Regions from separate parts of the Paenarthrobacter aurescens genome, predicted to be linked through region 2. Evidence: riboswitches for the same ligand, from Rfam matches in the RefSeq annotation. Region 2 holds a riboswitch; the other holds the start of a gene.
What was found. A riboswitch is a leader RNA that binds a small molecule or an ion and turns the genes downstream of it on or off. The one in region 2 is predicted to bind cyclic di-AMP.
Positions count from the first base shown of each region.

Region 1: it holds a riboswitch for cyclic di-AMP, as region 2 does, so the genes downstream of both, ABI796_RS04900 (M23 family metallopeptidase) here and ABI796_RS03855 (hypothetical protein) in region 2, are expected to answer to the same signal.

Region 1 is NZ_CP157456.1:1,020,076-1,024,988, reverse strand. Features, by position in the region: gene ABI796_RS04915 (HNH endonuclease) at 1-500, opposite strand, end outside; gene ABI796_RS04910 (NlpC/P60 family protein) at 717-1,508, opposite strand; gene ABI796_RS04905 (C40 family peptidase) at 1,608-2,351, opposite strand; cyclic di-AMP (ydaO/yuaA leader) riboswitch at 2,356-2,525, opposite strand; gene ABI796_RS04900 (M23 family metallopeptidase) at 2,665-3,501, opposite strand; cyclic di-AMP (ydaO/yuaA leader) riboswitch at 3,506-3,747, opposite strand; gene ABI796_RS04895 (metal-dependent transcriptional regulator) at 3,930-4,625, opposite strand.
Region 2 is NZ_CP157456.1:786,397-791,309, reverse strand. Features, by position in the region: gene ABI796_RS03865 (response regulator transcription factor) at 1-615, shown strand, start outside; gene ABI796_RS03860 (HAMP domain-containing sensor histidine kinase) at 619-2,151, shown strand; cyclic di-AMP (ydaO/yuaA leader) riboswitch at 2,228-2,413, shown strand; gene ABI796_RS03855 (hypothetical protein) at 2,417-3,268, shown strand; gene ABI796_RS03850 (aminotransferase class V-fold PLP-dependent enzyme) at 3,365-4,756, opposite strand; gene ABI796_RS03845 (HAD-IA family hydrolase) at 4,818-4,913, opposite strand, start outside.

The DNA.
Region 1 (4,913 bases), 230 kb from region 2:
CAGGCAGCGGATTCCGGCAAAAGGAACGGGTCCCAGTCCGGCGCAGGTTTCTCGAGTTCTTTGATCTGCCACATGGTTCCCTGGGGCACACCGGGTTTGAAACGGAGCTTCCAGCCCATCTCAGCCAGTGTGTGGTCGCTCTTGGCGTTGTTGCATTTCAAGCACGCCGCAACCAGGTTTTCCCAGGAATCCGCGCCGCCCCTGGACTTGGGGTGGACGTGGTCTATGGTGTGGGCTGTTTTCCCGCAGTAGGCACAGCGGTGTCCGTCGCGGCGAAGAACTCCACGACGACTCACGGCAGTAATCCTGTTGTACCGGGGGCGGATGTAGCGGTTGAGAAGGATCACGGATGGACGTCCGAGAACTTCCTGTGGCCCGACGACAGGCTCGTCGCCTTCAGCCACTACGCTAGCTTTCCCGGTCAGCACAAGGACCAGCGCCCGGCGGAATGTTATTACCGCCAGCGGTTCATATCCAGCATTCAGAACGAGTGTGCGCATGCACGTACCTCTTCACGGCCGCACCCGTCAGGGGCACGAGGGCCGGCTGCCCTCTGCATGTACGGGCTGTGGATCGACAACATAAGGGTAAGCACTTATATGCCGTATCAACGAATTTTTCTGTCGTTTCGCTCACAGTGTCGGCAAGAATTCATGCGCGGTTAAAGCAGAACACCCCGCTGGCCGGAGCCTGCGGGGTGTTCTGAAGAAGATGGATCAGCCGTTGACGCGGATGAAAACCGGGCCGGAGCCTACGTTGACGCTGAACAGTGCCGTGGTGGAACCGTTCCATCCACCGTGGACAGCCTGGCCGTTGCCAACGTAAACAGCGATGTGGGCCTGTCCGGCCAAACCACCGTTTGCGTAGTAGGCGAGGTCACCGGGCTGGGCTTCTGCTGCACTGACGGTGCGGCCCAGGGACAGGTAGCCTGCAGGCCAGTCGTGGAAGTTGATGCCCACTGCTGCCAGGGAGTTGGTAACCAGCATGGTGCAGTCCTGGGTGACGCCAAGCTGGGCGTAGGCAGCTGCAGCGATGGATGCTCCGAGCCCACTGGAAGCTGCAGGAGCTGCTGGAGCCGGAGCGGGAGTTGCGTTGCTGACGGCGACCGTGGCGTTTGCTGCCGGGGCAGCCTTGGCGGCAACCGTGGTTGCTTCCTTGGCTTCAACCTTTGCAGGGGCTTCTTCCACTACAACGGGAGGCGGGGCTTCAACGGTGGTGACCACGGGGCGCTCGTAAGAGATAGCCACAGTGGAGTCTGCGGCAATGGTGGCCTGGGCTACAGACTGAACGTCCAGGGCAGACGTGGACGTCGATTCACGATCAACATTGGTGTCCGCAGCGTTTGCCGCGATGCCGCTGGTCAGGACCAGGCCCGAAGCTGCGGCGATCACTGCTGCCTGGCGGCCAACGCCACCGGCGTTGGAGCTGACAGCCTTGGCAATGACGGCGAGCGAGCTGGTCTTAGGGGCCTCAGCGCGGTGCCGTGCAAGCTTGTTTGCACTGGTCATGATTTTTCTCTTTTCGTATCCGAGTGCAGTTGGGGTGCACGCGGGTAGTGGGTTGGCCGGCATTGTGGGCATGCCGCCCCACCCCGAACCGGGTTATTTCTAGCGGAGGGTGTAGAACGAGGAGGTGCCGGTGGAAGCTACGGAGTGCAGCAGCGTTCCCTGACCGGGGTTCAAAGCGCTGATCATCATGCCGTTGCCGACGTAGATGCCCACGTGGGCTCCGCCGTTCTGCATGACGAGGTCGCCGGGAGAAGGAGTGCTGGTGGGCGTCATGGCCGTCCAGGCGTTCACGCGGGGAATGCTGATGCCTGCCTGTGCGTAAACCCACTGGGTGAAGCCGGAGCAATCCCAACCGTTAGGCGTTGTTCCGCCCCAAACGTAGGGAGAGCCGATTCCGGTGTAGGCAATAGCCGCCAGGCCGGAAGCAGCTGCGCTGGCAGCCGGGTCCTTGGCCTCGGAAGACTTCGCCGTAACGGCTTCAGGAGCTTCCTCAGTGGTGGACGCGGCGCGTTCGGTTACCTGAACTGCGCGCTGTACTACCTTGGGGGCTTCCTGGGTGGCAACAGTGGGGCTCTCGAAAGAGACGGTGGCTGTTGGCTCTGCAGTGACCACTGCAGTAGCTACCAGCTGTTGGGTGCTGGAGGCTTCGGTCTTGGAAAGCTCGGCGTCCACTGCCTGTGCGGGCAATCCGGCGGTGAGGACGAGGCCTGAAGCTGCGGCCAGAACAACGGCCTGACGGCCCATGGTTCCGGCGTTGGAGGAAACAGCTTTTGAAAGCGTGTTCAACGGGTTCGTACGAACCGTTTGGGCGCGATGGCGCGCAGGGGTAGTGCGTGATGACACGTAGGTAGCCTCTCCCAATGCCTGCGAGGTGAGCTGTCGGATTCGGATGGGAGTCATCCGGCCGCGCGGCTTTCAAAGAAAGTTTTGCGACTTAACCCCAAGGCCTTCTTGCGAAGACCGGAAGTGGTTCCCCCGCCCCTGCCAGACGATTTTTGCGAACGGACCTTGAGCGGTGGCAGAGCTAGGCAATCCACTCAAGTGCATCGGCCCCCTAAAAAGCCGATGCGCTCTGTACGTTATAACAGTTCACCGCGAATGTCACATTCAGGTCACGGGGCGTCCTGCACATGCGAGAGACGACCATCAACTTCGTTTAGAGCCAGCCCATGGGGTCTACAACTTCGCCGTTGACCTGAACCTCAAAGTGGAGGTGGCAGCCGGTGGAAGCGCCCGTGGTGCCGCTCAGCGCGACGGTGTCGCCACGGTTAACGGTCTGCCCTACCTGGACAGTGAAGGACGAGAGGTGGTTGTACGTGGTTTCCAGGCCGTTTCCGTGATCGATGACCACGCGGTTGCCTCCGCCGTACTCGTGCCATCCGGCGAAAGTGACCTTGCCGGTGGCTGCTGCGTGAACCGCGGTGCCACACTGGGCTACGAAGTCCTGGCCGCGGTGGAAGTCACCGGCGCCGCCGGTCAAGGGGCTGATGCGGTAGCCGAACGGGGAAGCCGTGGCGAGCGTATCAAGGGGGCTGGCCATGGTGCCTACGGATGACGCGCGCTGGATGCTCTCGGCCGATTGGGCGCTGAGCAGTTGCTTCAGCTTTCCATCGGGGTCAGCGGCAGTGGCGACGGCGGCCCGGCTGAAGTCGATCTTGGCCGACGCTGCAGCGGAGACCTCGGGCTGGCTACCGGCAGGAGCGGCAACAGCAAGGGCGGATTCGGTTTGGCCCGATTCCGAAGTGGCCATGACGGGGCTGGTGGCGGGCAGACCGACAGTGAGGGCAAGTCCGGTGGCGGCAAGCGCAACACCGGCCTTCTGCCCTACGCCGCTGGCAGCGGCGAAGTCGGCAACCTGGCGCAACGGGCTCTTACGGCGGCGCACCTGACGCTCGGTGTCGCGTGGCCGGATCTCCGTTACGACGGTGGCTGGCCGCAGCTCAGCAGCGGGGCCCGACGCGCGGCGACGGCCCCTGACGTTCTGCGATGTCAAACTCTGTTCCTCTCTCAAAAGCCTGCGAAGTTAGCTGTCGGATTCGGGTCAGAGAGTACAAAGACCCGGTCCGCACGAAGCGCTCACGGCACACAGGTATCCCAAGAGGGACTTGAATACGTGGGCACTTCTGCTGCGGACTTCACCCCAAGGCTGCTTCTTTAGACAGCCGCTTGTGGTTCCCCCGCCTCTGCCAGTGGTGGATGACACACCTGATCCGCTGGCAGAGCTCGGCTCCGGATCAGGTAACGCTTTGGTATCAGCGCTAGTAGATAACTATAGGGGATTAAGGCCTTCGGTAATAAATTCGTTATCAACAGGAACGCGCTCAGCGCAGAAGGCCCTTATCATCATTTGCAGAAAACCGCAGGTCACACGCGCTGGAAACAGCCAAAAGTGAGGTTTGACACGGCAGCGTACAGCTCTGGTCAGTTGAGAGAGACAAACACGTGCGCGGCAACTTCCGGAGGAAGCTCCAAAGCGCCTTCAATGCCGGGAACCCGGACGGAGATGTACTCGCCAACGCGTTCCAGGGAAACACTGGCTCCAGGGCGGATCCCGCCTTCGTCCAGCTGGGTGAGGAGCTCCGGCTCCACCTGGATGGGTTCGGCGAGTCGGCTGACCACCACGCGGGAATCAGTGGCATATCCGTCCATGGCCTGCAGCAGGTTCACATCCAGCCGCGGGAAAGGCTGGCTGGCAAGGCCACCCAGCGCCTCAAGCCCGGGGATGGGGTTGCCGTACGGAGACTCCGTGGGATGTTCCAAAAGTTCATAGAGGCGGCGCTCCACGCGCTCACTCATCACATGTTCCCAGCGGCAGGCTTCATCGTGCACGTAGGCCCAATCCAGCCCGATCACGTCGGCCAGCAAGCGCTCTGCAAGGCGGTGCTTGCGCATGACTTCGGTGGCGCGCTTCCGGCCCGTTTCCGTCAGTTCCAAGTGGCGATCGTTGGACACAATCACCAGGCCATCGCGCTCCATGCGTCCGATGGTTTGGGAAACAGTGGGTCCGGAGTGCCGCAGCCGCTCGGCGATGCGGGCCCGGAGAGCCACAATGTTTTCTTCTTCAAGCTCCAAAATGGTCCGAAGATACATCTCAGTGGTATCGATCAGATCCGTCATCCAGCTCAGCTCTCCTCGAACGCAGTTCCTTGCGTAATTTCCACCGTACCGCGTCCTTGGCCAGGGTGGCGGATGTGCACCGCCGTCCTGGCGAACGCCAACCCCCAGCCTAGCTTATTTGGAATTACTCTGGATAATTCCGGTCGCATTCGGTGGGACCACATTCCACGTGGCGGACTATGACGGCGGCAGGTTCCTGCGCTTGGGCCGTGTCAGGCAGAATTGGGGGTGTCGAAGGGGCAGTTGATGCCCCATGCCACCTCCCATCTCTAGCCCGACACCCATTGG
Region 2 (4,913 bases):
ATGGCGGGATGGTCCGTGGCCGTAGCCGCCGACGGACCGGCAGCTGTGAAGCTGGCCAAGGATTTCCGCCCTGACGTCCTGGTGCTGGACGTCATGCTCCCGGGCTTCGATGGCGTGGAGGTCCTCAACCGCATCCGCAGCTTCGCTCCGGAAGTTCCCGCGTTGTTCCTCACGGCCAAGGATGCCGTGCAGGACCGGATCGTTGGGCTCGCTGCCGGTGGTGATGACTACGTGACCAAACCTTTCAGCATGGAAGAAGTCCTCCTGCGGCTCCACCGCCTGGTCCAGCGCTCCGGTGTTGCCGCCATGGACACAGCTGAGCTTGTTGTGGGCGATCTGACACTGAACGTGGATACCCGCGAAGTCACCCGGGCCGGCGAGGACATCCCGCTCACCGCCACACAGTTTGAGCTTTTGCGCTACCTCATGGAGAACCCCAAACGGGTGATCAGCAAAGCACAGATCCTTGACCGCGTGTGGGACTACGATTTCGGCGGCCAAGCCAACATCGTGGAGCTGTACATTTCCTACTTGCGCAAGAAAATCGAAGCCCACCATCCGCCCATGATCCACACCATCCGTGGCGCGGGATACGTCATCAAGCCAGCGGACTAGGCCTTGAGCACACTTTCACGGGTGACCCGGACATCCGGCCGCAGTTGGCTCAACCCGTCCACGTGGCACTTGCGAACCCGGCTGGTCCTGGTAGCCATGGCCCTGCTTGTGGCCATCTGCGCTGCCGTGGGAGTGGTCAGCTACGCATCCATGGAGATGGTGTTCAACAGGCAGCTGGACAGGCAGCTGGAGCAGGCGTCCACCCGGGCCGAAGACTTCGGCAGGCCGCCGTCGAACTTTCCCAATGCGCCGTCCGGAAGACCGGATCCGCTGGAAGCGCGCGGCCAGGCCGCGGGAACGCTCAATGCGAGGATCGACGGCACTGCAGTGCGCAGCTCGGGCCTGATTGACGCCCAAGGCAACCGCGTCTCCCTCTCAGCCGGGGACGAACAGGTTCTTCTCTCGCTCCCCACGGACCGCCCGCCTGTGGACCGGTCCCTGTCCAACGGTGATTACCGTTTGGTGGCAGTGGAAACCTCGTATGGCGATGTGATCGTGACGGGGCTGCCGCTGGCGGACAAGCAGAGTGCCCAAGCTTCCCTGGTGTGGACCATGGTTCTGGTATCGCTGGGCGGGCTGGTCATCATCGGCCTCGTGGGGACGGTCATCATCCGGCGGACCATGCGGCCCCTGGAGCAGCTCTCCGAAGTGGCCACCAAGGTTTCGCGGCTACCCCTCGACGCCGGTGAAGTGGCACTCGCGGTGCGCGTACCGCCGTCGGCCTCTCATCCCGGAACTGAAGTGGGCAGCGTTGGCTATGCACTGAACCAAATGCTGAACAACGTTGCGAGCGCCCTGGAAGCCCGCCAGAAAAGCGAAACCAGAGTGCGCCAGTTCGTGGCGGACGCGTCCCATGAGCTGCGGACTCCCCTGACGGCCATCAGGGGTTACACCGAGCTGCTGCGGATGACGGAGGATTTCACCGAGGATGGCCGGAAGTCCTTGGCGCGCATGCAAAGCCAATCAGAGCGCATGACCACCCTGGTGGAAGATCTTCTCCTGCTGGCCCGGTTGGACGAGGGCCAGCCCCTGAAGGTGGAGGACGTGGATCTCACCCAGTTGGTGATCGAGACTGTCAGTGACGAGAAAGTCATGGCACCGGAGCACGTGTGGCGGCTGCAACTCCCCGACGAGCCCGTTACGGTGCGCGGAGATGCCACTCAACTTCACCAGGTGCTGGCCAATTTGCTGTCCAACGCCCGCAAGCACACGGACCCCGGCACCACGGTGAGCACGGGCGTCACGCTGTCCGCCGATGGCAGCGCCGTGGTCACGGTGACGGATAACGGGCCCGGAATCCCGGACGAATTCCAGGGCCGGATCTTCTCCCGTTTTGCCCGCGCCGACGCAGCCCGCTCAGGCACTGAGGGCACGTCCGGACTGGGCTTGTCCATTGTGGAATCGATCGTGTTGGCGCATGGCGGTAGCGTGGAGGTGACCTCACGGCCGGGGCTCACTGAGTTCGCGCTTCGGCTCCCACCCGCATCCACCGGAGACTTGGGGCAGAACCGGCAAGGCGACTCACCGGCGTCGTGATCTCTGTTACCTAAATGTGACTTCTGCGAAAACCTCCTGTACCGTCGAAAGGGTGGGTCGCCCCAAGCAGGCCCACATCCGGGATGCGCCGAGCTCTGCCACTTCCCGGAGTCCGTTCTTTCTCCGAGGCAGAGACGGGGGACCCAGAGTCTCCGGGCCAGGCCTTTTGGCCGGTCCTTGGGGTGAAGCCGCAGCGTGATGCGCGGCCGGATGACCTCATCCGAACCCGACAGCTAACTCCGCAGGCGCTGAGAGGTAATCACACATGTCTGAACTTAACGATCAGACGCGCCCTTCCGCGCGTCACCGCGACGATATCAACGCACCGCACGGCAAGTCGCAGAACGTCCTCAAGAACGCAGCCCGCCAGGGCAAGTCCGGCCACCGCATGTCCGTTGTTGCCGGTGTTGTAGCCGCTGCACTGGGCGTTGCATCGCTGGGCACGGCCGCAAACGCTGCCCTGACCCTCCCCGAGGCGAGCCGGGTAGCCGGAACGCAGGCCGCCGCGCAGGTCAGCCCCAACAAGTCGGCCGAGATCTCCGCTTCCCTGAATGCTGCCGCTGAAAAGGGCGCAGCTGACAGGGCAACTGCCGACGCTGCCGCGAAGGCAGCTGCAGAAAAGGCAGCCGCAGAGAAGGCGGCCGCTGACCAGGCCGCTGCCGCACAGGCCGCAGCGGAGAAGGCTGCAGCTGACCAGGCTGCCGCTGAAAAGGCGGCTGCTGACGCTGCTGCCAAGCAAGCCGCCGACGCCGCTGCTGCCGCTGCCGCCGCGGAAGCCGCAGCTGCTGCTGCCGCCCCCAAGGCTGTTGACGACCCCGCTGCTGCCAAGGCCTATGCCGCGAGCATCCTGGGCAACTACGGCTGGAGCGCTGCCGAGATGACCGCTTTGAACACCCTGTGGGAGAAGGAATCCAACTGGAGGACCACTGCCACGAACGCTTCCAGCGGCGCCTACGGAATCGTCCAGTCCCTGCCGGCCGGCAAGATGGCCTCAGCTGGTGCTGACTGGCAAACCAACTACCAGACCCAGATCAAGTGGGGCCTGAACTACATCAAGGAACGCTACGGATCCCCGTCAGCTGCCCTTGGTTTCCACTTGGCCAACAACTGGTACTAAACCAGACTGTTTGAAAGCCGCGCCCGTTGCCGCTGCCCGCCCCAGTACCCACTGATGCGGAAAGCGGAAACGGGCGCGGCTTTTGCCGTTTCACAGCTACGCCTCCGGTTCGGCCTCCAGCGCGCCACGCACTGCGGCGATGGACGCAGCAACATCGCCGGCATCCGTGGTCCAGTTGCTCACGGAGATACGGAGGATTTCCCGGCCGCGCCATGACGAACCGGACATCCACACAGCCCCTTCGGCCATGAGCCGCTGGGTTACCCGGTGCGTGCGGTCATCACTGCCGAAGCTCACCGAGACCTGCGTAAACACCACATCATTGAGGACTTCCACGCCGGGAATCGCAGCCAGCCCTTCAGCCAGGGCGCGTGCGTTTGCAGCCAAGCGGTCCACCATGGCAATCACTCCGTCACGGCCCAATTGCCTGAGTGCGGCCCACACCGGTATTCCGCGGGCACGGCGGGACATCTCGGGAACCTTCTCAAAGGGGTCCCCCGGCCCGGCATCAGTGGCAATCAGGTAACTGGTGTGCACGCTGAAAGCCCGCCGCAAGGCTTCGGGGCGGGCCACAATGGCCAGGCCACAGTCGTAAGGGACGTTCAGGGTTTTATGCGCATCCGTTGCCCACGAATCAGCGTCCTCCAGGCCGGCCAGTCGCCCCCGCAGCGTTGGGCTGACAGCGGCCCACAAACCAAAAGCGCCGTCCACGTGCACCCAAGCGCCCCGATCATGGGCCACGGCTATGGCTTCCCTCATGGGATCAAAGGCCCCGGAATGGAGGTTGCCCGCTTGCAGACTTACCAAGGATGGGCCGGTTTGCTGATCCATGGCCTCGGCCAGGGCGTCGGGAAGAATCCTGCCTTCGTGATCGGCGTCTACCGGAACACACGCACCCAGGCCGAGGTACCGCAGGGCGAGATCCACTGAGGCGTGCCTTTCACGGCCTGCGAAGACCGTGATCCGCGGTGCTCCGCTGAGGCCCAACGCTTCAAGATCCCAGCCGGCCTCGTCCATCAAATACTGCCGCCCCGCTGCCAGACCCACGAAGTTGGCGGTAGTAGCGCCGGTGGTGAATCCAACGTCGGCCGTGGCCGGCAGATGCAAAAGGTCCAACAGCCATGCGGCGGCAGATTCTTCAATGGCAGCAGCGGAAGGTGTGGCGAATCGGAGCCCGTTGTTCTGGTCCCACGCGGAGACAAGCCAATCGGCAGCCATGGCGGCGGGCAGGGTTCCGCCCATGACCCATCCAAAGAAGCGTCCGGACTGAATCGCCATCAAGCCCGGCTCGGCCAGCGCCGCAAGCTCATCCACTACTTCGGCGGCATCAGTGGCTTCATCCGGGAGGCGCTGCAGGATGCTCTTGGCTACCTGATCGGCGTCAGAAGACGGGCGGACAGAACGTGTGGGCACAGACGACAGCCAGTCACCGGCGTGGACCATGGCCCGCTCCAATGCAGCACCGTACGCCTCCGGCATCGCAGACATGCGCACAGCCTACGCCGGGTTCATCGCTGGGAAAAGTAGTTCGGCTACGGCTGGCTCAGCGTCACGGTAGGTTCAGCGTGAGGAGGTGCCCGCCGTCGTGATCCTTCACAACGGTGACCGTCACTGCCGAGTAGTCCGGGATCCGCCACATGCCCTG